2 regions of the Streptomyces sp. NPDC026500 genome follow, and region 2 is predicted to be linked to the other one. Evidence: riboswitches for the same ligand, from Rfam matches in the RefSeq annotation. Region 2 holds a riboswitch; the other holds the start of a gene.
The links. Region 2 has a riboswitch for glycine ahead of gcvP (aminomethyl-transferring glycine dehydrogenase). Riboswitches for the same ligand answer to the same signal wherever they lie in the genome.
Positions count from the first base shown of each region.

Region 1: another riboswitch for glycine. It lies ahead of gcvT (glycine cleavage system aminomethyltransferase GcvT); the one in region 2 lies ahead of gcvP (aminomethyl-transferring glycine dehydrogenase).

Region 1 covers NZ_JBVHQB010000023.1:43,725-55,290, reverse strand. The annotation lists gene ACZ4N5_RS33380 (acyl-CoA carboxylase subunit beta) at 1-204, shown strand, start outside; gene ACZ4N5_RS33375 (acyl-CoA carboxylase epsilon subunit) at 225-425, shown strand; gene ACZ4N5_RS33370 (L-serine ammonia-lyase) at 642-2,009, opposite strand; gene glyA (serine hydroxymethyltransferase) at 2,172-3,434, opposite strand; gene gcvH (glycine cleavage system protein GcvH) at 3,446-3,823, opposite strand; gene gcvT (glycine cleavage system aminomethyltransferase GcvT) at 4,005-5,123, opposite strand; glycine riboswitch at 5,158-5,270, opposite strand; glycine riboswitch at 5,271-5,367, opposite strand; gene ACZ4N5_RS33350 (AAA family ATPase) at 5,572-6,240, shown strand; gene ACZ4N5_RS33345 (enhanced serine sensitivity protein SseB) at 6,304-7,080, shown strand; gene ACZ4N5_RS33340 (enhanced serine sensitivity protein SseB C-terminal domain-containing protein) at 7,309-8,109, shown strand; gene ACZ4N5_RS33335 (ABC transporter permease) at 8,585-9,583, shown strand; gene ACZ4N5_RS33330 (ABC transporter substrate-binding protein) at 9,643-11,394, shown strand; gene ACZ4N5_RS33325 (ABC transporter permease) at 11,467-11,566, shown strand, end outside.
Region 2 covers NZ_JBVHQB010000009.1:2,694-14,259, forward strand. The annotation lists gene ACZ4N5_RS17740 (mannose-1-phosphate guanyltransferase) at 1-795, shown strand, start outside; gene ACZ4N5_RS17745 (DUF881 domain-containing protein) at 903-1,802, shown strand; gene ACZ4N5_RS17750 (small basic family protein) at 1,799-2,131, shown strand; gene ACZ4N5_RS17755 (DUF881 domain-containing protein) at 2,137-2,982, shown strand; gene ACZ4N5_RS17760 (FHA domain-containing protein) at 3,044-4,000, shown strand; gene ftsR (transcriptional regulator FtsR) at 4,043-4,795, shown strand; gene ACZ4N5_RS17770 (bifunctional nuclease family protein) at 4,882-5,355, shown strand; gene ACZ4N5_RS17775 (MerR family transcriptional regulator) at 5,574-6,248, shown strand; gene ACZ4N5_RS17780 (DNA polymerase IV) at 6,321-8,024, shown strand; gene ACZ4N5_RS17785 (PRC-barrel domain-containing protein) at 7,946-8,317, opposite strand; glycine riboswitch at 8,432-8,527, shown strand; gene gcvP (aminomethyl-transferring glycine dehydrogenase) at 8,705-11,566, shown strand, end outside.

The DNA.
Region 1 (11,566 bases), on a different contig from region 2:
GACGATCCGGAGGCCAAGCGCGTGGAGATGGTGCAGCAGTACAAGGACGAGCTGATGCACCCCTACTACGCCGCCGAGCGCGGCCTGGTCGATGACGTGATCGACCCCGCCGCCACCCGCGAGGTGCTCATCCGCTCCCTGCAGATGCTCCGCACCAAGCACGCGGACCTGCCCGCCCGCAAGCACGGCAACCCACCCCAGTGAGCGCACCGAAGGGGCAGCAGATGGACCAGGGGGACCTCCGCATCATCCAAGGCGATCCCACTCCCGAGGAACTCGCCGCGCTGATCGCGGTTCTGGCGGCCCGCACCGCCGCGCAGCGCGCCGCCACTCCGCGGTTCGCCCATGGCAACCGCCGCCCGCAGGCCCGCTGGCGCCGCCTCGAGCGCGCGGCCGGCTACCGCAGCCCCGTCTCCTGGCGCTGATGCCGCCCGCCTCGGTTCGACGTGGTGCAACCGAACGGCGTCAGCACCATGTTGTAGGCAAAGGCCACGGCGACAGTCAGGAAGCCGATCGCCCCGAGCATCGTCACCGTGTACAGGGCGCGCCCGGTGCGACTTTTCAGGGACTCTCCGCTGCGTGAGCAGGGAAGGCCCCGACAGCGCCGAAAGAAACGAACGCGCTGTTCAGGGCCCGTTTCCCTAGCACTCGATGATGTTCACCGCGAGCCCGCCACGCGCGGTCTCCTTGTACTTGACGCTCATGTCGGCGCCGGTCTCCTTCATGGTCTTGATGACCTTGTCGAGGGAGACCATGTGGGAGCCGTCGCCGCGCATGGCCATCCGGGCCGCCGTCACGGCCTTCACCGCGGCCATGCCGTTGCGCTCGATGCAGGGGATCTGGACCAGGCCGCCGACCGGGTCGCAGGTCAGGCCGAGGTTGTGCTCCATGCCGATCTCGGCGGCGTTCTCGACCTGCTCGGGGCTGCCGCCGAGCACCTCGGCGAGCGCGCCGGCCGCCATCGAGCAGGCCGAGCCGACCTCGCCCTGGCAGCCGACCTCGGCGCCCGAGATGGAGGCGTTCTCCTTGAAGAGCATGCCGATGGCTCCGGCGGCGAGCAGGAACCGTACGACACCTTCCTCGTCGGCGCCCGGCACGAAGTTGATGTAGTAGTGCAGCACCGCCGGGATGATGCCCGCCGCGCCGTTGGTGGGGGCGGTGACCACGCGGCCGCCCGCCGCGTTCTCCTCGTTGACCGCCATCGCGTAGAGGGTGATCCACTCCATGGCGTGGGCCAGCGGATCGCCCTCGGCGCGCAGCTGGCGGGCCGAGTGGGCGGCGCGGCGGCGGACCCTGAGGCCGCCCGGCAGGATGCCCTCGCGGGCCATGCCGCGCGAGACGCACGCCTGCATCACGCGCCAGATGCCGAGGAGCCCCTCGCGGATCTCCTCCTCGGTGCGCCAGGCCCGCTCGTTCTCCAGCATCAGGGCGGAGATCGACAGGCCGGTCTCCTTCGTGAGCCGCAGCAGCTCGTCGCCCGTGCGGAACGGGTACTTCAGGATCGTGTCGTCGAGCTTGATGCGGTCCTCGCCGACCGCGTCCTCGTCGACCACGAAGCCGCCGCCGACCGAGTAGTACGTCTTCTCCATGACGAGCTCGCCCGAGGCGTCGTACGCGAAGATCGTCATGCCGTTCGCGTGGTACGGCAGGGCCTTGCGGCGGTGCAGGACCAGGTCGTCGTCGAAGGAGAAGTCGATCTCGTGCTCGCCGAGCAGGTTGAGCCGGCCCGAGGCCTTGATCTGCTCGACCCGCTCGTCGGCGCCCTCCACGTCCACCGTCCGGGGCGAGGCGCCCTCCAGGCCGAGCAGCACCGCCTTGGGGGTGCCGTGACCGTGGCCGGTCGCGCCCAGCGAGCCGTACAGCTCGGCGCGTATCGCCGTTACGGGGGCGAGCAGCTCTTCGTTGCGCAGCCGCCGCGCGAACATCCGCGCCGCGCGCATCGGGCCCACCGTGTGGGAGCTGGACGGGCCGATGCCGATCGAGAACAGGTCGAAGACCGAGATGGCCACGGGAACTCCTTGGTGGTTTCGCCGGACGCCGTTGTCCGGCGGAGGTGGTGCGGGACCGCATGGAACGGGGCACCGCGCTCTTCCAGTGTGCGCGGTGCCCCGGATGCCCGTACGAAAGGAACCGTACGGGTGAATACAACGTATGACGGAAAGCCTACGAAACTACTTCAGCCCGGGGTACAACGGGTGCTTGTCGGCCAGAGCGGACACGCGGACCTTCAGGCCCTCCACGTCGTAGGACGGCTTCAGCGCCTCGGCGATGATGTCCGCGACCTCGGTGAAGTCCTCGGCCGTGAAACCGCGGGTGGCGAGGGCGGGCGTGCCGATGCGCAGGCCGGAGGTGACCATCGGCGGGCGGGGGTCGTTCGGGATGGCGTTGCGGTTGACCGTGATGCCGACCTCGTGGAGGCGGTCCTCGGCCTGCTGCCCGTCCAGCTCGGAGTTGCGCAGGTCGACCAGGACCAGGTGCACGTCCGTGCCCCCGGACAGGACGTCCACGCCCACGGCCTTCACGTCGTCCTGGACCAGGCGCTCGGCCAGGATGCGCGCGCCGTCCAGCGTGCGCTGCTGGCGCTCCTTGAAGTCGTCGGTGGCGGCGACCTTGAAGGAGACGGCCTTGGCGGCGATCACGTGCTCCAGCGGACCGCCCTGCTGACCGGGGAAGACCGCGGAGTTGATCTTCTTGGCCAGCTCGGCCGTCGAGAGGATCACGCCACCGCGGGGGCCGCCGAGGGTCTTGTGGGTGGTCGTCGTGACGACGTGGGCGTGCGGCACCGGGTTCGGGTGCAGCCCGGCGGCCACCAGGCCGGCGAAGTGCGCCATGTCGACCATGAGGTACGCGCCGACCTCGTCGGCGATGCGGCGGAACTCGGCGAAGTCCAGCTGCCGCGGGTAGGCCGACCAGCCGGCCACGATCAGCTTCGGGCGGGACTCCTTGGCGAGGCGCTCGACCTCGGCCATGTCGACCTGACCGGTCTCGTCGCTCACGTGGTACGCGACCACGTTGTAGAGCTTGCCCGAGAAGTTGATCTTCATGCCGTGGGTGAGGTGCCCGCCGTGCGCGAGGTTCAGACCCATGATCGTGTCGCCCGGCTTGAGCAGCGCGAACATCGCCGCCGCGTTGGCCTGGGCGCCCGAGTGCGGCTGCACGTTGGCGTGCTCGGCGCCGAACAGCGCCTTGACGCGGTCGATGGCGATCTGCTCGACCACGTCGACGTGCTCGCAGCCGCCGTAGTAGCGGCGGCCCGGGTAGCCCTCGGCGTACTTGTTGGTCAGGACCGAGCCCTGGGCCTCCATGACCGCGACCGGAGCGAAGTTCTCCGAGGCGATCATCTCCAGGGTGGACTGCTGACGGTGCAGCTCGGCGTCGACGGCGGCCGCGACGTCCGGGTCCAGCTCGTGAAGGGGGGTGTTCAGAAGCGACATGCGGTGACTCCTCAGCCGGCGGTGAAGGCGGTGTACTCGTCGGCGGACATCAGGTCCTCGGGCTCGTCCGCGACGCGCACCTTGAACAGCCAGCCGCCCTCGAAGGGCGCGGAGTTCACCAGCGACGGGTCGTCCACCACGTCCTGGTTGGCCTCGACGACCTCGCCGTCGACCGGGGAGTACAGGTCGCTGACCGACTTGGTCGACTCCAGCTCACCGCAGGACTCGCCCGCGGTCACCGTGTCACCGACCTCCGGGAGCTGGGCGTAGACGACATCGCCGAGCGCGTTGGCCGCGAACTCGGTGATGCCGACCGTCGCGACGCCGTCCTCGGCGACGGACAGCCACTCGTGCTCCTTGCTGTAGCGCAGCTGCTGGGGGTTGCTCATGGCCTGAATTCTCCTGTACGCGGTGGAGTGCTGATGGAGGGAAGCGTGGGTGACACGGGCGGATGTGCCCAGGGTCACGTCCGACGCCCGACGGGGCGCCCGTCAGGGCCGGCGCCCGACGGGCATACGTGTCATGTCCGGCCCTGCGGACCGGTGTCGTTCCGGCCCGTGCGGACCAGTGTCATTTCTGGCGCCTGTAGAACGGCAGCGCCACGACCTCGTACGGTTCGTGGCTGCCCCGGATGTCCACACCGACACCGGCGGTGCCCGGCGCGGCGTGCGCGGCGTCGACGTACGCCATGGCGATCGGCTTGCCCAGCGTGGGGGAGGGGGCGCCGGAGGTGATCTCGCCGATCACCTGGCCGCCGGCGACGACCGAGTACCCGGCACGCGGCACGCGACGCCCCTCGGCGATCAGGCCGACGAGGACCCGCGGCGGGTTCTGCTCGGCACGGGAGGCGGCCTCCGACAGCGCCGCGCGCCCCACGAAGTCGCCCTCCTTCTCGAACTTCACGACCCGGCCGAGACCGGCGTCGAAGGGGGTCAGCGAGGTGGTCAGCTCGTGCCCGTACAGCGGCATGCCGGCCTCCAGGCGCAGCGTGTCGCGGCAGGACAGACCGCAGGGGACCAGCCCGGCCGGGGTGCCCGCGTCGGTCAGCGCCTGCCACACCTTCTCGGCGTCGGCGGGGGCGACGAACAGCTCGAAGCCGTCCTCGCCGGTGTAGCCGGTGCGGGCGATCAGGGCCGGGACGCCGGCCACCGTGCCCGGCAGGCCGGCGTAGTACTTCAGGCCGTCCAGGTCCGCGTCCGTGACCGACTTGAGGATGCCGGAGGACTCGGGCCCCTGAACGGCGATCAGCGCGTACGCGTCACGGTCGTCGCGCACCACGGCGTCGAAACCGGCGGCGCGCTCGGTCAGCGCGTCCAGCACCACCTGGGCGTTGGAGGCGTTCGCGACGACCATGTAGTCGTGCTCGGCGAGCCGGTAGACGATCAGGTCGTCCAGGATGCCGCCGTCCTCCTGGCAGATCATGGTGTAGCGGGCGCGGCCCACGCCGACGGTGGCGATGTTGCCGACCAGCGCGTGGTTCAGGAGAGCCGCGGCCTCGGGGCCGGTGACGGTGATCTCGCCCATGTGGGAGAGGTCGAAGAGGCCGGCCTTCGTGCGGACGGCGAGGTGCTCGTCGCGCTCCGAGCCGTAGCGCAGGGGCATGTCCCAGCCTGCGAAGTCGGTCATCGTCGCGCCGAGCGAGCGATGCAGGGCATCGAGCGCGGTGTGACGGGGTGCGGTGCTGCTCATCGGTCTGGCTCCCAAGGCATGACGGCGAGGTCGTTCCTCCCCATCTGTCATCGGAACCTGAGAGGTTCATCACGACCCCACGAAATGGTGGTCCTGATTTGCACCTTGGGTGGAGCCACCGGAGAGCGGCCCGCTTTTCAGATGTGCCTCGCCCGCGCGGTAACGGGGCCTGAGAGATTCAAGGGAGGGACTTGCTCCTTCGGCGCCCGGGTACACGTACCCAGGACTCTCCCGCGCGGATTCAAGCGGCCGGTATGCAGTTGGCGCGGCCATCATTGCACGCGCTGTCCGATCCCGGCAGCCCGCACCTGGAGCCGTCCCGTCGGGGCGGTCCGCATCTGTGACCGGCCTGTGGCAGTCCGCGCATGAAAAGGGGAAGCGCCGGGCATTACCTTCTCTTTACAGTCGACGGGGATGGGACTCCACGTCCAAGGGGAGGACGGTCACGGTGAACAGGACCACGGCGTACGCGACGACCTCGGGTCTCGCACTGCCCGAGCAGCCCGGCGCAGCGGCCCGGAAGGCGCGCGGCCCGCTTCCGGCGGCCGTCGTCCGGGATCTTCGCGACCGGGTGGGGCACAGCCCGCACGGTCTGCGCTTCGGGGCGCGCGACGTCGTCGTGGTCACCGGACTGCCCGGCAGCGGCAAGTCGACGCTGATGCGGCGGGCCGTGCGGGGCACGCGCGTCGACTCGCAGGACACCCGCGACCGCTGGGACGGCCGGACGGCCCGCCTGCTGCCGTACGTGGTCTACCGCCCCCTGGTCCGCCTCGCGCACTACGCCGGCCTGCGCCGCGCGCTGCGCGAGGGCGGCGGACTAGTCGTGCACGACTGCGGTACGCAGGCCTGGGTGCGCCGCTGGCTCGCCCGCGAGGCGCGGCGCCGGGGCGGCGCGCTGCACCTGCTGCTGCTCGACGTCACGCCGGGCACCGCGCTGGACGGCCAGCGCGAGCGCGGCCGGGGCGTCTCGCGCTACGCCTTCGCCCGCCATCGCGGCGCGGTCGCCCGGCTGCTGCGCGCCGCCGAGAAGGGAGACCTGCCCGAGGGGTGCGGTTCGGCGGTGCTCATCGACCGGGACGCGGCGGATGTGCTGCGCAGGATCGACTTCGGCCACTGAGCGGTCGCGGTGGCCCACTAACCTTTCCAGCTGGAACAGCGGTTCGAAGCGGGCGGTAGACAGATGGACTTTCCGGCACAGGCGCACCCCCATCCGCACGGCGGTTGGCCCGGCAACGAGTTGGAGGAGGTGTTGTCCTCCTCCCTCGGCGTGCCGGCGGGGCCCTCGGCCGGCGCTCGCATCGTCGAGGTGCTCGGCCGCAGCTTCGTGTGGGTGCCGCTGCCCAACGGCGGCGGCCCGCAGAGCGGTCCGCTCGATCTGCCCACGATGGACCTCGGGGGCCAGGTGTACGTCCCCGTCTTCAGCTCCGAGGAGCAGTTCCGCCAGGTCACCGGCGGCCACATGCCCTACACGATCGCGCCCGCGGTGGAGTTCGCCCGCGGACTTCCGCCGCAGGTCGGCATCGCGGTCAACCCGGACGGCGTGGTCGGCGTACCGCTGCCGCCGATGGCCGTCGCCGAGCTGTGCCGGGCCGGGCGGACCCCGCTGGACGGGTCGGCCAGCGGGGGCCGGGTGCGGCTCTTCGAGCCCGACTGGCAGGAGGACCCGATCGACTTCCTCGCCGCGGCCTCGGCCGAGTTCGCCGGGACCGGCGTCGTCCTGAGCGCCCGCCGCTGCCTGGCCAGCATCGAGGGCGACGATCCGGTCATGTTCATCGGCGTCGAGCTCTCGCTGTGGGAGGGCGAGGCCCGCACCCTGCCCCTCGACGCCCTGGGCCGTGCCCTCGGCCGCGTCCCGATGAACATTCCGGTGAACCTGGTTCTCCTCGATGTGACGCAGGACCCGGTCGGCGACTGGATGCGGGCCCAGGTGCGCCCCTTCTACCAGCACGGTCACTGAACGCGGCCCGTCCCGAGGGCGCCCGGGAAACCGTGCGCCCGGTCCCGCGGGGCCCTTGGCTCCCTCGCGCGGCGGGCTCCGGCTCTCGACTGCTTCCCCCGGCGGAGCGCGATCGCCGCATAAGCTGGTTTCATGGCCTGGTCGAGGTGTTGACGCACGTTCGTATCCGGTGCCTCGGGCGTATAGGGATGAGTTCGTCGTGAATTGTTCGCGAAGGGGCGGTTGAGGGTGAGCGCGTCGGGCACGGCCGCGGCCGGGCAGGTCGAGCACATGCTGCGCCAGGTGACACCCGGGCGTTACGACGCCTACGAGGCGCTCCTTCGCGCGCTCGCGACCCCGTCGTCCGGCCAGGTGTGGATGCTGCTCTGGCACGGCCAGGCCGGCTCTCCGGACGCCCAGTACGGGAACATGCAGGTGGAAGGCTTCGGGTACGCGCCCTGCGTCACCTCGGCCCAGGAACTCTCGGCCAGCGGCTGGAACCGCTCGTACGAGGTCGTGGACGGGCTGGACGTGGCCCGCACCCTGTACCCCGACCAGTTCGGCCTCTGGCTCAATCCGCACGCCCCCGGTGGCGGCCTCGGCATCCCCTGGCTGGATCTGCGCCGGATCGCCACGGGCCTGGAGCGGCAGCCCGCGGGCCCGCTCCGGCTCTCCGAACCCGGCATCGAAGTCCCGCAGTTCTACGCCCTGTTGACCCAGAACGCGCATCTGACCCCGGCCGTGCGCTCGCTGCGCCGCGCCTGGGTCCAGCCCGCCCTCGGGGCGCCGTATCTCGCCATCGGCCTCGACGTGTACGACACTTCACCGCCCGCGGTGGACTCGGTGCGGGCGATGATGCAGCAGTCCATCGGCGCGGTCCCGGACGGGCTGCCCGTCTCCACCGTCGCGATGTCGGACGAGTTCGACCCGGTGGCCATGTGGCTGCGCGCGAATGCCCGGCCGTTCTACGACCGCGAGGCCCACGCGGCTCCCGCGCAGGCTCCGATGGCGGGCGGCTACGGCTATCCGCCGGCCCGCGGCGGCTACTGAGGGCGTCCCGAATCCCGGACCTGTCGGATGCCAGTGCGAGTTCGGCTGGCATCATGACCCTGCACACGGCCTTCTTGTGTCGTGCGTCGCATGCTGCTGACCTGCGGGGAAGCGGATGTATGTGCCGGTTGTCCCGTTTTGGTACAACCTCTGACTGTAAAGACCTCTATGGGCCATTTCGTGTCAATTGGCAGTCGTCCGACTCCCGTTACCCACTGTTCGGATAACGGAATCCCTCAACAAGCATCACGGTTGCGCATACTTTCTCCATGAGGCCTGGCACCTGATCGTGGCGGCACTGAAGACTCCCCCATCAGACACGGGTCTTCGATCCCGTGAGCGAGTGCAAGTCGAATCATCAGCCGGGTCATCGGGCCGCACCATCTGCGGTCGACCTCCCGGCGAGCAAGTGAACCAAGCCGCAGACAGCGGCAGGCGTAGGCCGGTCACCACCGGCGAGAGGGGTCGGGTCACTGTGACCGCACCGATCGAGACCACCGCGGCGGCAACGGAAGCGCAGCCAGAGGCTGTGCTTGCCGGGGTCGGCAAGGGGCAGATCGAGGGCCGTTCCCTGGGACAGATCGCCTGGACGCGCTTCAAGCGCGACAAGGTGGCGGTCGCCGGCGGTGTCATCGTCGTACTGCTCATCCTGATGGCGATCCTCGCCCGGCCCATCCAGTCGATGCTGGGCCTGGACCCGAACGCCTTCCACCAGGACCTGATCGACCCCAACACCTCGCTCCCCAAGGGCGGTTCGGGTGGCATGAGCGCGGACCACCCGCTCGGTGTCGACCCGAAGTTCGGGCGCGACCTCGCCACCCGTGTCCTGGAGGGCTCCTGGGTGTCGCTGGTCGTCGCCTTCGGCGCCACCATCCTGTCGAACGTGATCGGCGCGATCCTGGGCGTCGTCGCGGGCTTCTACGGCGGGCGGGTCGACTCGATCATCAGCCGCTTGATGGACACCTTCCTCGCCTTCCCCCTCCTGCTCTTCGCGATCGCCATCTCCGCCACCCTGCAGGGCGGCGCCTTCGGCCTCGAAGGGCTCCCGCTCCACCTGAGCGTCCTGATCTTCGTGATCGGCTTCTTCAACTGGCCCTACCTGGGCCGGATCGTCCGAGGCCAGACGCTCGCCCTGCGTGAGCGGGAATTCGTGGACGCCTCCCGCGGTATGGGCGCCAGGGGCCCGTACATCGTCTTCCGGGAGCTGCTGCCCAACCTGGTCGGCCCGATCATCGTCTACTCGACGCTGCTCATCCCGACCAACATCCTCTTCGAGGCGTCCCTGAGCTTCCTCGGGGTCGGCATCCAGCCCCCGCAGGCTTCGTGGGGCGGCATGCTCAGGGAAGCGGTCACCTACTACCAGGTCGACCCGCAGTTCATGATCGTGCCCGGCCTCGCCATCTTCGTGACCGTCCTCGCGTTCAACCTGCTCGGCGACGGTCTCCGCGACGCTCTCGACCCGCGCAGTCGCTGATGCCTGACGCACGCCGAGAGACCATCAAGTTTCCGACAATGGAGGGGAACCCGCCCATCATGCGAAGGTCAGCGCTGGCCGCTATAGCGGCCATCGGCTCCGCGAGTCTGCTCGTTGCAGGCTGCAGCAAGGCCGATGACAACAAGAACGACGACACCACCAAATCAGCTGGGGCCAACGCAGCGACCAAGGACGTCGTCAACGCCTCCACGAAGAAGGGGGGCACGGTTACGTACGAGTACTCCGATGTCCCGGACTCCTTCGACCCGGGCAACACGTACTACGCGTACATGTACAACCTCAGCCGGCTGTACGCCCGCCCGCTGATGACGTTCCAGCCCGGCGCCGGCGAGAAGGGCAACACCCTTGTCCCGGACCTCGCGGCCAGCGCTGGTGTCCCGAGCGACGGCGGCAAGACCTGGACGTACAAGCTGCGTACCGGCCTGAAGTACCAGGACGGCACGCCGATCACGTCCAAGGACGTCAAGTACGCGGTGGAGCGCTCGAACTTCGCGCGTGACGTACTCTCTCTCGGCCCGAACTACTTCCAGCAGTTCCTCGTGGGCGGCGACAAGTACAAGGGTCCCTACAAGGACAAGAGCGGCAAGGGCCTCGACTCGATCGCGACCCCTGACGACACGACCGTCGTCTTCCACCTGAAGACCGCGTTCCAGGAGTTCGACTACCTGGTCGCCTCGCCGCAGACGGCTCCGGTCCCGCAGGCCAAGGACAACGGCGTCGACTACGTCAAGAACATCGTGTCCTCGGGCTCGTACAAGTTCCAGAGCTACTCCGACGGCAAGCAGGCCGTCCTCGTGCGCAACGAGAACTGGGACGCGAAGACGGACCCGCTGCGCAAGCAGTACCCGGACAAGATCGTTGTCAACCTGAAGGTCAACGCCGAGACGATCGACAAGGACGTCCTCGCGGGCGACGCGATCGACCTCGGTGGTGCCGGTGTCCAGGCCGCGACCCAGGCGCAGCTGCTCACCTCCGCCGACAAGAAGGCCAACACCGACAACACCTACGGTGGCCGTCTCGTCTACATGGCGATCAACACCAAGGTGAAGCCGTTCGACAACGTCGCGTGCCGCAAGGCCGTGCAGTTCGCGATCGACAAGGTCTCGGTGCAGACCGCCGAGGGCGGCCCGATCCGTGGCGACATCGCCTCCACGGTTCTCCCGCCGGACATCCCGGGCTACGCCAAGTCGGACGTCTACGCGTCCGCCGGCAACACGGGTGACGCGGCCAAGGCCAAGGACCAGCTCAAGGCCTGTGGCAAGTCGACGATCAGCACCAACATCTCGGCGCGCAGCGACCGCCCGCAGGAGATCGACGCGGCCACCGCGATCATCGCCTCGCTGAAGAAGGCCGGCATCAACGCCACCCTGAAGCAGTACCCGTCGGGCAAGTACTTCACCGACTACGCGGGTGTCCCGAAGTTCACCGAGAAGCAGAACATCGGCCTGATCATGATGCAGTGGGGTGCCGACTGGCCCTCCGGCTACGGCTTCCTGCAGCAGATCCTGAACGGCAGCGCGATCGGCGCCTCGGGTAACACCAACCTGTCGCAGTACGACAACAAGGACGTCAACGCCCTCCTCGAGAAGGCGATCGGTACGCAGGACAACGCCGCGCGCAACAGCCTGTACACCGAGATCGACAAGAAGACCATGGACGACGCCGTCCTCGTGCCGCTGACCTACTTCAAGGTTCTGCTGGCCCGACCGCAGTACGCGACCAACCTGGTCTCCACGGCGGCCTTCAGCGGTCAGTACGACTACCTCAACATCGGCACCACGAAGAAGTAGCAGCCCCGGAAGGCAGGTGAAGGCATTGGTGCCCGCGGGCTTAGCGGCCCGCGGGCACCAGCGCCGATCCCCGTGATCTCGTACATCCTCCGTCGGACGGCAGCGGCAGTGATCCTGCTCCTGGTCGTCTCCGCGGTCACCTTCGCCATCTTCTTCCTGCTGCCCAGACTGG
Region 2 (11,566 bases):
AGCCTGCTGGGCAAGCTCGGTGTGGACTCCCTGGTCATCAATCCCGGTCTCGACGAGTCCAGGCCGACCGAGACGGCGGAGACGCGGCGGGCCGGCCTGGTGCGGCTGGGCGAGATCGTCGCGTCCGCGCGGGCCGCGTTCGGAGTGCGCTTCGACCCGGTGGGCGAGCGGCTCTCGCTCGTCGACGAGAAGGGGCGGATCGTCGAGGACGACCGGGCCCTGCTCGTCATGCTCGACCTGGTGGCCGCCGAGCGGCGCAGTGGGCGAGTGGCGCTGCCGGTCACCACCACAAGGATCGCCGAGCAGGTGGCGGCCTACCACGGCACGCAGGTGGAGTGGACGACGACGTCGCCGGACGACCTGACGCGGGTCGGCCGCGAGGAGACGACGATCTTCGGCGGCGACGCACGCGGCGGCTTCATCATTCCCGAGTTCAGCGGTGTCTTCGACGGCGCGGCCGCGTTCGTACGGCTCATCGGTCTGGTGGCGCGGACGCAGCTCACGCTCAGCCAGATCGACGCGCGGATTCCGCGGGCGCATGTCCTCAAGCGGGACCTCGCGACTCCGTGGGCGGTGAAGGGGCTGGTGATGCGCCGGGTCGTGGAGGAGGCGGGAGACCGCTTCGTGGACACGACGGACGGCGTACGGGTCGTGGAGACGGACGGGCGTTGGGTGATGGTGCTGCCGGACCCCGCCGAGGCCGTCACCCATCTGTGGGCGGAGGGTCCGGACGACGCCTCCGCGGAGGCTCTGCTCGACGAGTGGGCGGCCGTTGTGGACAGCGCCGGCCGCTGAAACGATCTTCACTCGTGCGTGCCGGACAAGTGTCCCCAAGGGGGCCTGTCCGGCACGTTGGTGGGGCCATTCGGAGGTAGCACCCGCGACGTGCGACGATGTGCGGCATGCCGCAGCAGCCCCCCGTTCGGAGCAGCGCTCCGCGCCCCCCGCGCCCGGACGCCTCCATGTCGCTGCTCACCAACGTCATGGATCACAGCCTCGACGAGGGGTACGCCGAGGCTGCCGCCCGCAGGGAGGCCGAGGGCGCCGGCGGCATGCCGAAGACGGTCCGGGCCAAGCTGGGTCTTGCCGCGGGTCTGGTGCTCGCCGCGCTCGTGGTCACCGTCGGTGCGGCGAACGCTCGGCTGGCGGCCCCCGTCGTCGCCAAGGAGCGCCAGGAGCTCATCGACCGCATCGAGCGCGAGACGACGGCCGCGGACAAGTTGGAGACCGGCGTCGACGCCCTGCGTGCCGATGTGAGCGCCCGCCAGCGTGTGGCGCTGAAGAAGGACGGCGGCGGTGAGCAGGCCGACCTCGTGAGCATTCTGTCGGGTGCCACCGATGTGCACGGACCGGGCGTGAAGCTCGTCGTGAACGACGCGAAGGAAGCCAGCACGGGCGGTGACGGCACCAATCCGCGGGAGACCTCGGGATTCTCCGACACCGGGCGGGTGCGGGACCGTGACATGCAGCGCGTGGTCAACGGCCTGTGGGAGTCGGGCGCCGAGGCCGTCTCCGTCAACGGACAGCGGCTGACCGCCCTGTCGGCCATCAGGGCCGCGGGTGACGCGATACTGGTCGACAACAAGCCGCTGGTGCCGCCGTACACGGTGCTCGCGGTGGGGGACGGCCGGCGGCTCAGCACCAGGTTCCAGAACAGCGCCGACGGGCTCTATCTGCACGCCCTGCAGGAGAACTACGGCATCAGGACCAGCATTTCCGCCGAGGGCGACGTCCGGTTGTCCGCCGCACCGAGTGTGATCGTACGTACAGCAGAGCCGAGCACAGAGAAGGGCACACCGTGATCGCCGTACTGGGCCTCGTCGTGGGAGTCGTGGCTGGATTGTTGGTCCGGCCCGAGGTTCCGGCGGTTGTCGAGCCTTACCTTCCGATCGCCGTCGTGGCGGCGCTCGACGCCGTGTTCGGCGGTCTGCGCGCGATGCTCGACGGCATCTTCGACGACAAGGTCTTCGTGGTCTCGTTCCTGTCGAACGTGGTCGTCGCCGCGCTGATCGTTTTCCTGGGTGACAAGTTGGGTGTGGGTGCCCAGCTGTCCACGGGTGTCGTGGTCGTCCTCGGCATCCGGATCTTCTCCAATGCCGCGGCGATCCGCCGGCACGTGTTCCGGGCGTGAGGCCGATGAGCAACGAGAACGAAGACGAAGCGCCCCAGAACCCGCTGCGCGAAGAGCTGCCCGAAGAGGTCCGCGCGGCCGCGCAGGAGCCCGAACCGGAGACGGCCGACGAGAACGTCGAGACGCCGCCGTCCGGCCGTCAGAGGCTGGTCAAGGGGTTGTGGCCGCCGCGGGTGTCGCGTGCCCAACTCATCGTCGCCGTGCTGTTGTTCGGCCTCGGCTTCGGCCTGGCCGTGCAGGTGGCGTCCAACAGTGACGGCGACAGCGCGCTGCGGGGAGCGCGTCAGGAAGATCTCGTGCGCATTCTCGATGAACTCGACAGCCGGACTCAGCGTCTTGAGGACGAGAAGCAGGGTCTCGAGGATCAGCGCACCGAGCTGGAGAACAGCTCGAACCAGGCCGAGGAGGCCCGCAAGCAGACGATCGAGAAGGAGAAGCAACTCGGCATTCTGGCGGGCACCGTGGCCGCTCAGGGCCCCGGCATCACCCTGACGATCGACGATGTGAAGGGGACGGTCAAGGCGGACATGTTGCTCGACGCCATCCAGGAGCTGCGCGCCGCCGGCGCGGAGGCGATCCAGGTGAACGGCGTACGTGTGGTCGCCGGGACATATCTGGCCGACTCCGGAAGCGGAGTGAAGGTCGACGGGAACAAGATCACCCAGCCTTATCGTTTCAAGGTCATCGGCAAGCCGCAGGATCTGGAGCCGGCGCTGAACATTCCGGGAGGCGTGGTGCAGACACTGGAGAAGGAGCAGGCCACCGTCACGGTGGATCGCTCGACGAAGATCGTCGTCGATGCCTTGCGACCGGCGGAGCGGCCTGACTACGCTCAGTCGTCCTCCCGGTGAACGGCGGTCGCATGGGGGTCGCCGGGCGAGGGCAGGAGGTTGCGGGGGGTCGGCGCACCGAATGGGTGGTGCGTGGTGGAAACTGTCTGGTGGATACGGACGTTGTGAGGATGTCCGGGTCGACCGGTGTGTTCAATCAGGGTTCGTCCTGCCCCACGGGCGGGTCTGTTTCGGTCAAGGGGAATCGCCCGTGAAGTTGTTTGCGAAGTTGTTCGGCAAGAGCACGCGAGAGGACAGTGGCGACAACGCGACTGCCCGTCACCGTGCACCGCGCCAGGGAGACGCGGAGGCCCGGAGCGGCGACCGCCCGCTGTTCCGGGACCAGGTCACCGGTCCCGGTGGTCAGGGCGCGTCGTCTGTTGACCCTGCCCAGCCGGGCCGCATAGGTTTCGGGGAACCGTCAGCCTCAAGCACGGGTGGAGGGTTCGCCTCCGATCCGTATGCGTCCCATGCCCCAGGTGGGCAGCCGCGGCAGGAGGATCCGTCCATGTCGGCCCAGGTGTGTACGAGGTGCGGGAACCGCAACGCGGAGAACAGCCGGTTCTGTTCCAACTGCGGTGCGCCGCTGCGGGGCGGACCGGAGCGTCCGTCGGAGCAGACGTCCACGATCTCCATCTCCGGTATCGAGGCCTACGACGCCGAGGTGACGGGTCAGACGCCCTCGCCGATGCTCTCCCCGGAGGCTCAGGCGGCGGTCGACGCGCTGCCGGTCGGATCGGCGCTCCTGGTGGTGCGCCGTGGCCCCAACTCGGGCAGCCGCTTCCTGCTGGACGGTGAGCTGACCACGGCCGGGCGTCATCCGCAGAGCGACATCTTCCTCGACGACGTGACGGTGTCGCGTCGGCACGTGGAGTTCCGTCGTGTCGCGGACGGTTCGTTCACGGTCGCGGATGTCGGCAGCCTGAACGGCACGTACGTCAACCGGGAGCGGATCGACCAGGTCCCGCTGTCGAACGGTGACGAGGTGCAGATCGGCAAGTACCGGCTGGTGTTCTACGCGAGCCAGCAGGGCATCTGACCCTCCCCCAACTCCGTCCGGGGGGACACCGAGGGAATGTCCATGCTTCAAACACCGAGCGGCGGTGCCGGCAGCGGTACCGCCGCCGCGGACAGTGGGCTGATGAGCATCGGCGCGGTGCTGAGCGTGCTGCGTGACGAGTTCCCCGAAGTCACCATCTCCAAGATCAGGTTCCTGGAGTCGGAGGGGCTCGTCGAGCCGCGGCGGACCCCCTCGGGGTACCGCAAGTTCAGCGTGAACGATGTCGACCGCCTCGGCCACGTCCTGAGGATGCAGCGCGACCACTACCTCCCGCTGAAGGTGATCCGCGAGCACCTGGACGCCCTGGCGCGCGGTGAGCAGGTGCGGCTGCCCTCCGTGGGCCGCCAGCGCGACGCGGGTGAGGGAGAACCCCTCGGCGGGCTCTACGGCGAGCCCGAGGGGCCCACGGCCCGGGTGGGCCGCGCCGAGCTGCTGGCCGCCGCGGAGATCGGCGAGCAGCAGCTCCAGGAGTGGGAGTCGTACGGGCTGATCGGGCCTCTGCCCGACGGTGTGTACGACGCCGAGGCGGTGACCGTCGCCGCGCTCGTCGTCGAGCTGGGACGCTTCGGCATCGAGCCGCGCCATCTGCGGGCGATGAAGGCCGCGGCGGAGCGTGACGCGGGGCTGGTGGACCAGGTGGTCGCCCCCCTGCGGCGCCACCGCAATCCGCAGACCCGGGCGCACGCGGAGGCCCGTACGAAGGAACTCGCGGGCCTCACGGTGAAGCTGCACGCGGCGCTCGTGCAGACCGCGCTGGGAGTGCGGCTGCGCTGATCCGGGGTACCGGCGCGGGCTGCGGATCGTCCACCCGTTCTGTGCCCGACTACCCAAACGTCCCGGGCACGGCCTAGGGTTGCTGTGTGAACGAGCTCGATGTCGTAGGTGTCCGGGTCGAGATGCCCTCCAACCAACCGATCGTGCTTCTGCGTGAAGTGGGAGGCGACCGCTACCTCCCCATCTGGATCGGACCGGGGGAGGCGACGGCGATCGCCTTCGCTCAGCAGGGCATGGCCCCCGCACGACCGCTGACCCACGACCTGTTCAAGGACGTGCTGGAGGCCGTCGGCCAGGAGCTCACCGAAGTACGCATCACGGACCTGCGCGAGGGCGTCTTCTACGCCGAGCTCGTCTTCGCCAGCGGGGTCGAGGTGAGCGCCCGGCCGTCCGACGCCATAGCGCTGGCCCTGCGCACCGGAACGCCGATCTACGGCAGTGACGGGGTGCTCGACGACGCGGGTATCGCGATCCCGGACGAGCAGGAGGACGAGGTGGAGAAGTTCCGCGAGTTCCTCGACCAGATCTCGCCCGAGGACTTCGGCACCAACAGCCAGTGACGCGGGCGAACGGAGGGCCGCTGCGGGCGGCATTTGCCCGCGGCGAGTGTGGTGTGCCGCGGCCCGCGCCGAGAGGATTCGACTAGCCTTTCCCCGCGGTAGGGCACGGGAAACCACCCTTAGGGTGATTATCACTCGGCGTGCCGAGTGTGGCGATCGTTGACGCGCCCCTGGTGACTGCCTACCGTCGAGAAGGCAGGTCAAGGACGGAGGTCGGCGTGAGAAGCAGCGGCGACGGTACGGCTGGGGGTGCTCCCGGACGCGGTCCGGGGGAGAGTGGCCCGTACCCTCCCCCAAGCTCTCGGCTCGGCTCGAGCAGGGGGTACCCCCATCATGGCGGCGCGGCCGATCACGTTGCGCGGCGGCCGACAGCAGTGCCCGGTGAGGGAGGGGCTGTTCCCGAGGAGGTCGGTTACCGAGGGCCCACGGCGTGCGCCGCCGCGGGCATCACCTACCGGCAGCTGGACTACTGGGCGCGGACCGGACTGGTCGAGCCCAGTGTGCGTCCCGCCTACGGGTCGGGGACGCAGCGCCTGTACAGCTTCCGGGACGTGGTGGTCCTGAAGATCGTCAAGCGGTTCCTCGACACCGGGGTGGCGCTGCAGAACATCCGCACCACGGTCCAGCACCTGAGGGAGCGCGGCTTCCAGGACCTGGAGCGCATGACGCTGATGAGCGACGGCGCGACGGTCTACGAGTGCACCTCGCCCGACGAGGTGCACGCGCTGCTGCAGGGCGGCCAGGGTGTCTTCGGCATCGCCGTGGGCGTGGTGTGGCGGGATGTCGAGAGCGCCCTGTCGCAGTTGCACGGAGAGCGCGTGGACACCGGTGAGACGCTCCTCGGGCACAATCCCGCCGACGAGCTGGCGCGCAGGCGCAACCGCGCGGTGTGACGCGCGGCTTTCGATGACGTGATGCCCCGGCGTGCCGGGGCATTGTCAGTGGCGTAGGGCAGCATCGGAGATGTGAGAACCGCGCCCACGATCCTGCATCTCGACATGGATGCCTTCTTCGCCTCGGCGGAGCAGGCGTCCAAGCCGAGCCTGCGCGGGAAGGCCGTCGTCGTGGGCGGGCTCGGACCCCGTGGAGTGGTCGCCACCGCCTCGTACGAGGCGCGCGTCTTCGGGGTGAACTCGGCGATGCCCATGGCCCAGGCCCGCAGGCGCGCACCGAACGCCGCCTATCTCGTGCCGCGCTTCGGGCTCTACCGTGAGGTCAGCGAGCAGGTGATGGGGCTTCTGAGGGCCCTGTCGCCGCTGGTGGAGCCGCTGAGCCTGGACGAGGCGTTCGTGGACCTGGAGGCGGGCGGGACGGCCTGGGACGACGCCTCGGCGCGGCTGGCCGGTGCCAAGCTGCGCGCGGACATCCGGGCGGTCACGGGGCTCACGGGGTCGGTGGGGCTCGCCGCCTCCAAGATGCTGGCGAAGATCGCCTCGGAGCAGGCCAAACCCGACGGTCTCGTGGTGATCGAGCCGGGCACCGAGCGCGCGCTGCTGGGGCCGATGCCGGTACGGACACTGCCGGGTGTGGGGCCGGCCACCGGCGACCATCTGCGGCGGGCCGGCATCACCACCGTCGAGGAGCTCGCCGAGGCGGGCGAGGACGAGCTGGTACGGCTGGTGGGGAAGGCTCACGGGCACGCGCTGTTCGCGATGGCGCTGGCCCACGACGAGCGGCCCGTGGTGGCCGAGCGGGAGACCAAGTCGGTGTCGGTCGAGGACACGTACGACGTGGACATCCACGACCGCGTCCGGGTGGAGCTGGAGGTGCAGCGGCTCGCGGACCGGTGTGTGCGGCGGCTGCGCCGGGCCGGGCTGTCGGGGCGGACCATCGTGCTGAAGGTGCGCAGGTACGACTTCTCGACGCTGACCCGGTCCGAGACGCTGAGGGGGCCCACGGACGACCCCGGTGTCGTCCGGGAGGCCGCAGCCCGGCTGCTGGAGGGCGTGGACACTACCGGCGGCGTGCGCCTGCTGGGGGTAGGTGTCTCCGGGCTCGCCGACTACACGCAGGAGGACCTGTTCGCGCAGGCGCAGGCCGCTGCCGTGGGGGACCTGGCGGCCGAGGAGCGTTCCGCGGACGAGCCGGCCGAAGAGGCCGCCGGGGAGGTACCGCCCGCGGAGCGGCGGTGGCCCTCCGGGCACGATGTGCGCCATGCCGAGTTCGGGCACGGATGGGTACAGGGGAGCGGGCTGGGGCGGGTCACGGTGCGGTTCGAGACGCCCTGGTCCGATCCCGGCCGGGTGCGGACCTTCCGGACGGACGATCCGCAGCTGGAGCCGGCGGACCCGCTGCCCCTGGTGGAGCGAAGACCGGAGGATGCCGAAGGGCTCCCGGCCGGTTCCGAGCCGGTGGTGTCAGAAGCCGGGACGCAGGGTCCGGGCCGGGACGCGGGCCCAGACGCGGACGCGGGCCCAGACCCAGATCTAGACGCGGACGCGGGCCCAGACCCAGACGCGGGCCCTGACCCAGACCCAGACGCGGGCCCTGACCCGGGCCCAGACGCGGGCCCAGACGCGGGCCCAGACGCGGGCCCTGACCCGGGCCCAGACGCGGGCCCGGGTCCGGACGCGGGCCCGGGCCGCAGGGCTCAGGCGTCCTCCGTGCCCGCTAGCCGGCCGAAGTCCCGGTCCGGCGGCGGCGGAGGGGACGCCACGTCGAGACCGTAGTGGTGGTAGAGCTGGAGTTCCTGTTCGGGGGAGAGGTGACGCCCGACGCCGAAGTCGGGGGCGTCCTTGATCAGCGCTCGGTCGAAGGGGATACGCAGGGTCCCCTCGACGATCTCGCTGGGCTCCAGGGGCACGAAGGCATCCCTGCTGAACAGCCCGGTGCGTATGGCCGCCCACTCCGGGACACCGGTGGCGTCGTCGAGATAGACCTCGTCGATCGTGCCGATCTTGGTGCCCTTGCTGTCGAACGCCTTGCGGCCGATCAGGTTGCGCGGATCGATGTCGGTCTGCACGGTCCCTCCAGTGGTCGCAAACTCATCCGTAAGTACTACAAAAGAGCACATTTGTGAAGGCGGCCACTCGAAGGCTGATGTCTTGTCCTCGCTGGTAGGCTGGCAGACGGCTGCTGATCCCGTGCGGGAGAGTCCTCCAGATTTCACCGGAGGCGCCGAAGGAGCAAATCCTCCCCGGAATCTCTCAGGCTCACGTACCGCACGGACGAGGTCACTCTGGAAAGCAGGGCGGGTGTCGATGGCTTCCGCTCTCACCGACGGTGAAAGCCGGACCGTCCGAGGACGATCCGGTGAAACTCTCAGGTTGAGATGACAGAGGGGGAGGCCGTCGGGGTACCCGTGCCGGGGTGCCCCTCGAAGGTCGCGTCAGACCAGGAGGCCTCCGCCATGACCGCCCCTCGTATTCCGCTTTCCGAGCTCGAACAGGGCATTCCCTTCGAGCAGCGCCACATCGGGCCCGACTCCGAAGCGCGGGCCAAGATGCTCGCGCAGGTCGGATACGGCTCGCTCGACGAGCTGACGGCCGCCGCGGTGCCCGACGTGATCAAGAACGCCGAGGCCCTGAAGCTGCCGGCCGCGCGCACCGAGGCCGAGGTACTCGCCGAGCTCCGCTCCCTCGCGGACCGCAACGAGGTGCTCGGCTCGATGATCGGCCTCGGTTACTACGGCACGTTCACGCCGCCGGTGATCCTGCGCAACGTCATGGAGAACCCGGCCTGGTACACCGCGTACACGCCGTACCAGCCGGAGATCTCGCAGGGCCGTCTCGAGGCGCTGCTGAACTTCCAGACCGTCGTCGCCGAGCTGACCGGACTGCCGACCTCCGGCGCCTCCCTCCTCGACGAGGGCACCGCCGCCGCCGAGGCGATGGCGCTGTCCCGCCGCATGGGCAAGAACAAGAAGGGCCTCTTCCTGGTCGACGCGGACGCGCTGCCGCAGACCATCGCCGTCATAGAGACCCGCGCCGAGCCGACCGGCGTCGAGATCGTCGTCGCCGACCTCGCCGACGGCATCCCGGCCGATCTCGCCGGGCGCGAGATCAACGGCGTGCTGATCCAGTACCCGGGCGCCTCCGGTGCCGTACGCGACATCAAGCCGATCGTCGAGCAGGCGCACGAGCTGGGCGCCGTCGTCACCGTCGCCGCCGATCTGCTCGCCCTGACCCTGCTGACCTCGCCCGGCGAGCTCGACGCGGACATCGCGATCGGTACGACGCAGCGCTTCGGTGTGCCGATGGGCTTCGGCGGTCCGCACGCCGGTTACATGGCGGTGCGCGAGAAGTTCGCGCGCAGCCTCCCCGGCCGCCTGGTCGGTGTGTCCGTGGACGCCGACGGGCACAAGGCGTACCGCCTCGCCCTGCAGACGCGTGAGCAGCACATCCGCCGCGAGAAGGCGACCAGCAACATCTGTACGGCTCAGGTGCTGCTCGCCGTGATGGCCGGCATGTACGCCGTCTACCACGGTCCCGACGGCCTGCGGACCATCGCACGGCGTACCCACCGCTACGCCACCGTCCTGGCCGCGGGGCTCACCGCCGGCGGTATCGAGGTCGTGCACGGCGCGTACTTCGACACGCTCACCGTGCGGGTCCCGGGCCGCTCCGCCGAGATCGTGGCCGCCGCCCGCGACCACGGCGTCAACCTCCACCTCGTCGACGCCGACCAGGTGTCGATCTCGTGCGACGAGACGACCACGCGCGACCAGCTGGCCGCCGTGTGGACCGCCTTCGGCGTTGAAGGCGACATCGAGGCGCTGGACGCGAGCACGCAGGACACCCTGCCGGCCGCGCTGCTGCGCACCGACGAGTACCTCACGCACCCCGTCTTCCACCAGCACCGCTCCGAGACCGCGATGCTGCGCTACCTGCGCAAGCTCTCCGACCGCGACTACGCGCTCGACCGCGGCATGATCCCGCTGGGCTCCTGCACCATGAAGCTCAACGCGACCACCGAGATGGAGCCGGTCACCTGGCCCGAGTTCGGGCAGATGCACCCCTTCGCGCCCGCCGAGCAGGCGCGGGGCTATCTGACGCTCATCCACGAGCTGGAGGACCAGCTCGCCGAGGTCACCGGCTACGACAAGGTGTCGCTCCAGCCCAACGCCGGTTCTCAGGGCGAGCTGGCCGGTCTGCTGGCCGTCCGCGGCTACCACCGCGCCAACGGCGACGACCAGCGCACCGTCTGCCTCATCCCGTCCTCCGCGCACGGCACCAACGCCGCCAGCGCCGTGATGGCCGGCATGAAGGTCGTCGTGGTGAAGACCGCGGACGACGGCGAGATCGACGTCGCGGACCTGCGCGCCAAGATCGAGCAGTACCGCGACGAACTGTCGGTGCTGATGATCACGTACCCCTCGACGCACGGTGTGTTCGAGGAGCACGTCGCCGACATCTGCGCCCAGGTGCACGAGGCCGGCGGCCAGGTCTACGTCGACGGTGCCAACCTCAACGCCCTGGTGGGCCTCGCCAAGCCGGGTCACTTCGGCGGCGACGTCTCGCACCTCAACCTGCACAAGACCTTCTGCATCCCGCACGGCGGTGGCGGTCCGGGCGTGGGCCCGGTCGGTGTGCGCGCGCACCTGGCGCCGTACCTGCCGAACCACCCGCTCCAGCCCGAGGCCGGTCCCGAGACCGGTGTCGGCCCGATCTCGGCCGCTCCCTGGGGTTCCGCGGGCATCCTGCCCATCTCCTGGTCGTACGTCCGGCTGATGGGCGGCGAGGGCCTCAAGCGCGCCACGCAGGTGGCCGTGCTCTCCGCCAACTACATCGCCAAGCGCCTGGAGCCGCACTACCCGGTGCTGTACACCGGTCCCGCCGGCCTGGTCGCGCACGAGTGCATCATCGACCTGCGCCCGCTCACCAAGGCGACCGGCGTGAGCGTCGACGACATCGCCAAGCGACTCATCGACTACGGCTTCCACGCGCCGACGATGTCGTTCCCGGTGGCCGGCACGCTGATGATCGAGCCGACCGAGTCCGAGGACCTCGGGGAGCTCGACCGGTTCTGCGAGGCGATGATCGCGATCCGCGCGGAGATCGAGAAGGTCGGCTCCGGCGAGTGGGCGGTGGACGACAACCCGCTGCGCGGGGCGCCGCACACGGCCGCCGCGCTCGGCGGCGACTGGGAGCACCCCTACAGCCGCGAGGAGGCCGTCTTCCCGGCCGGTGTCTCGGCCGCCGACAAGTACTGGCCGCCGGTGCGCCGCATCGACCAGGCGTACGGCGACCGGAACCTCGTCTGCTCCTGCCCG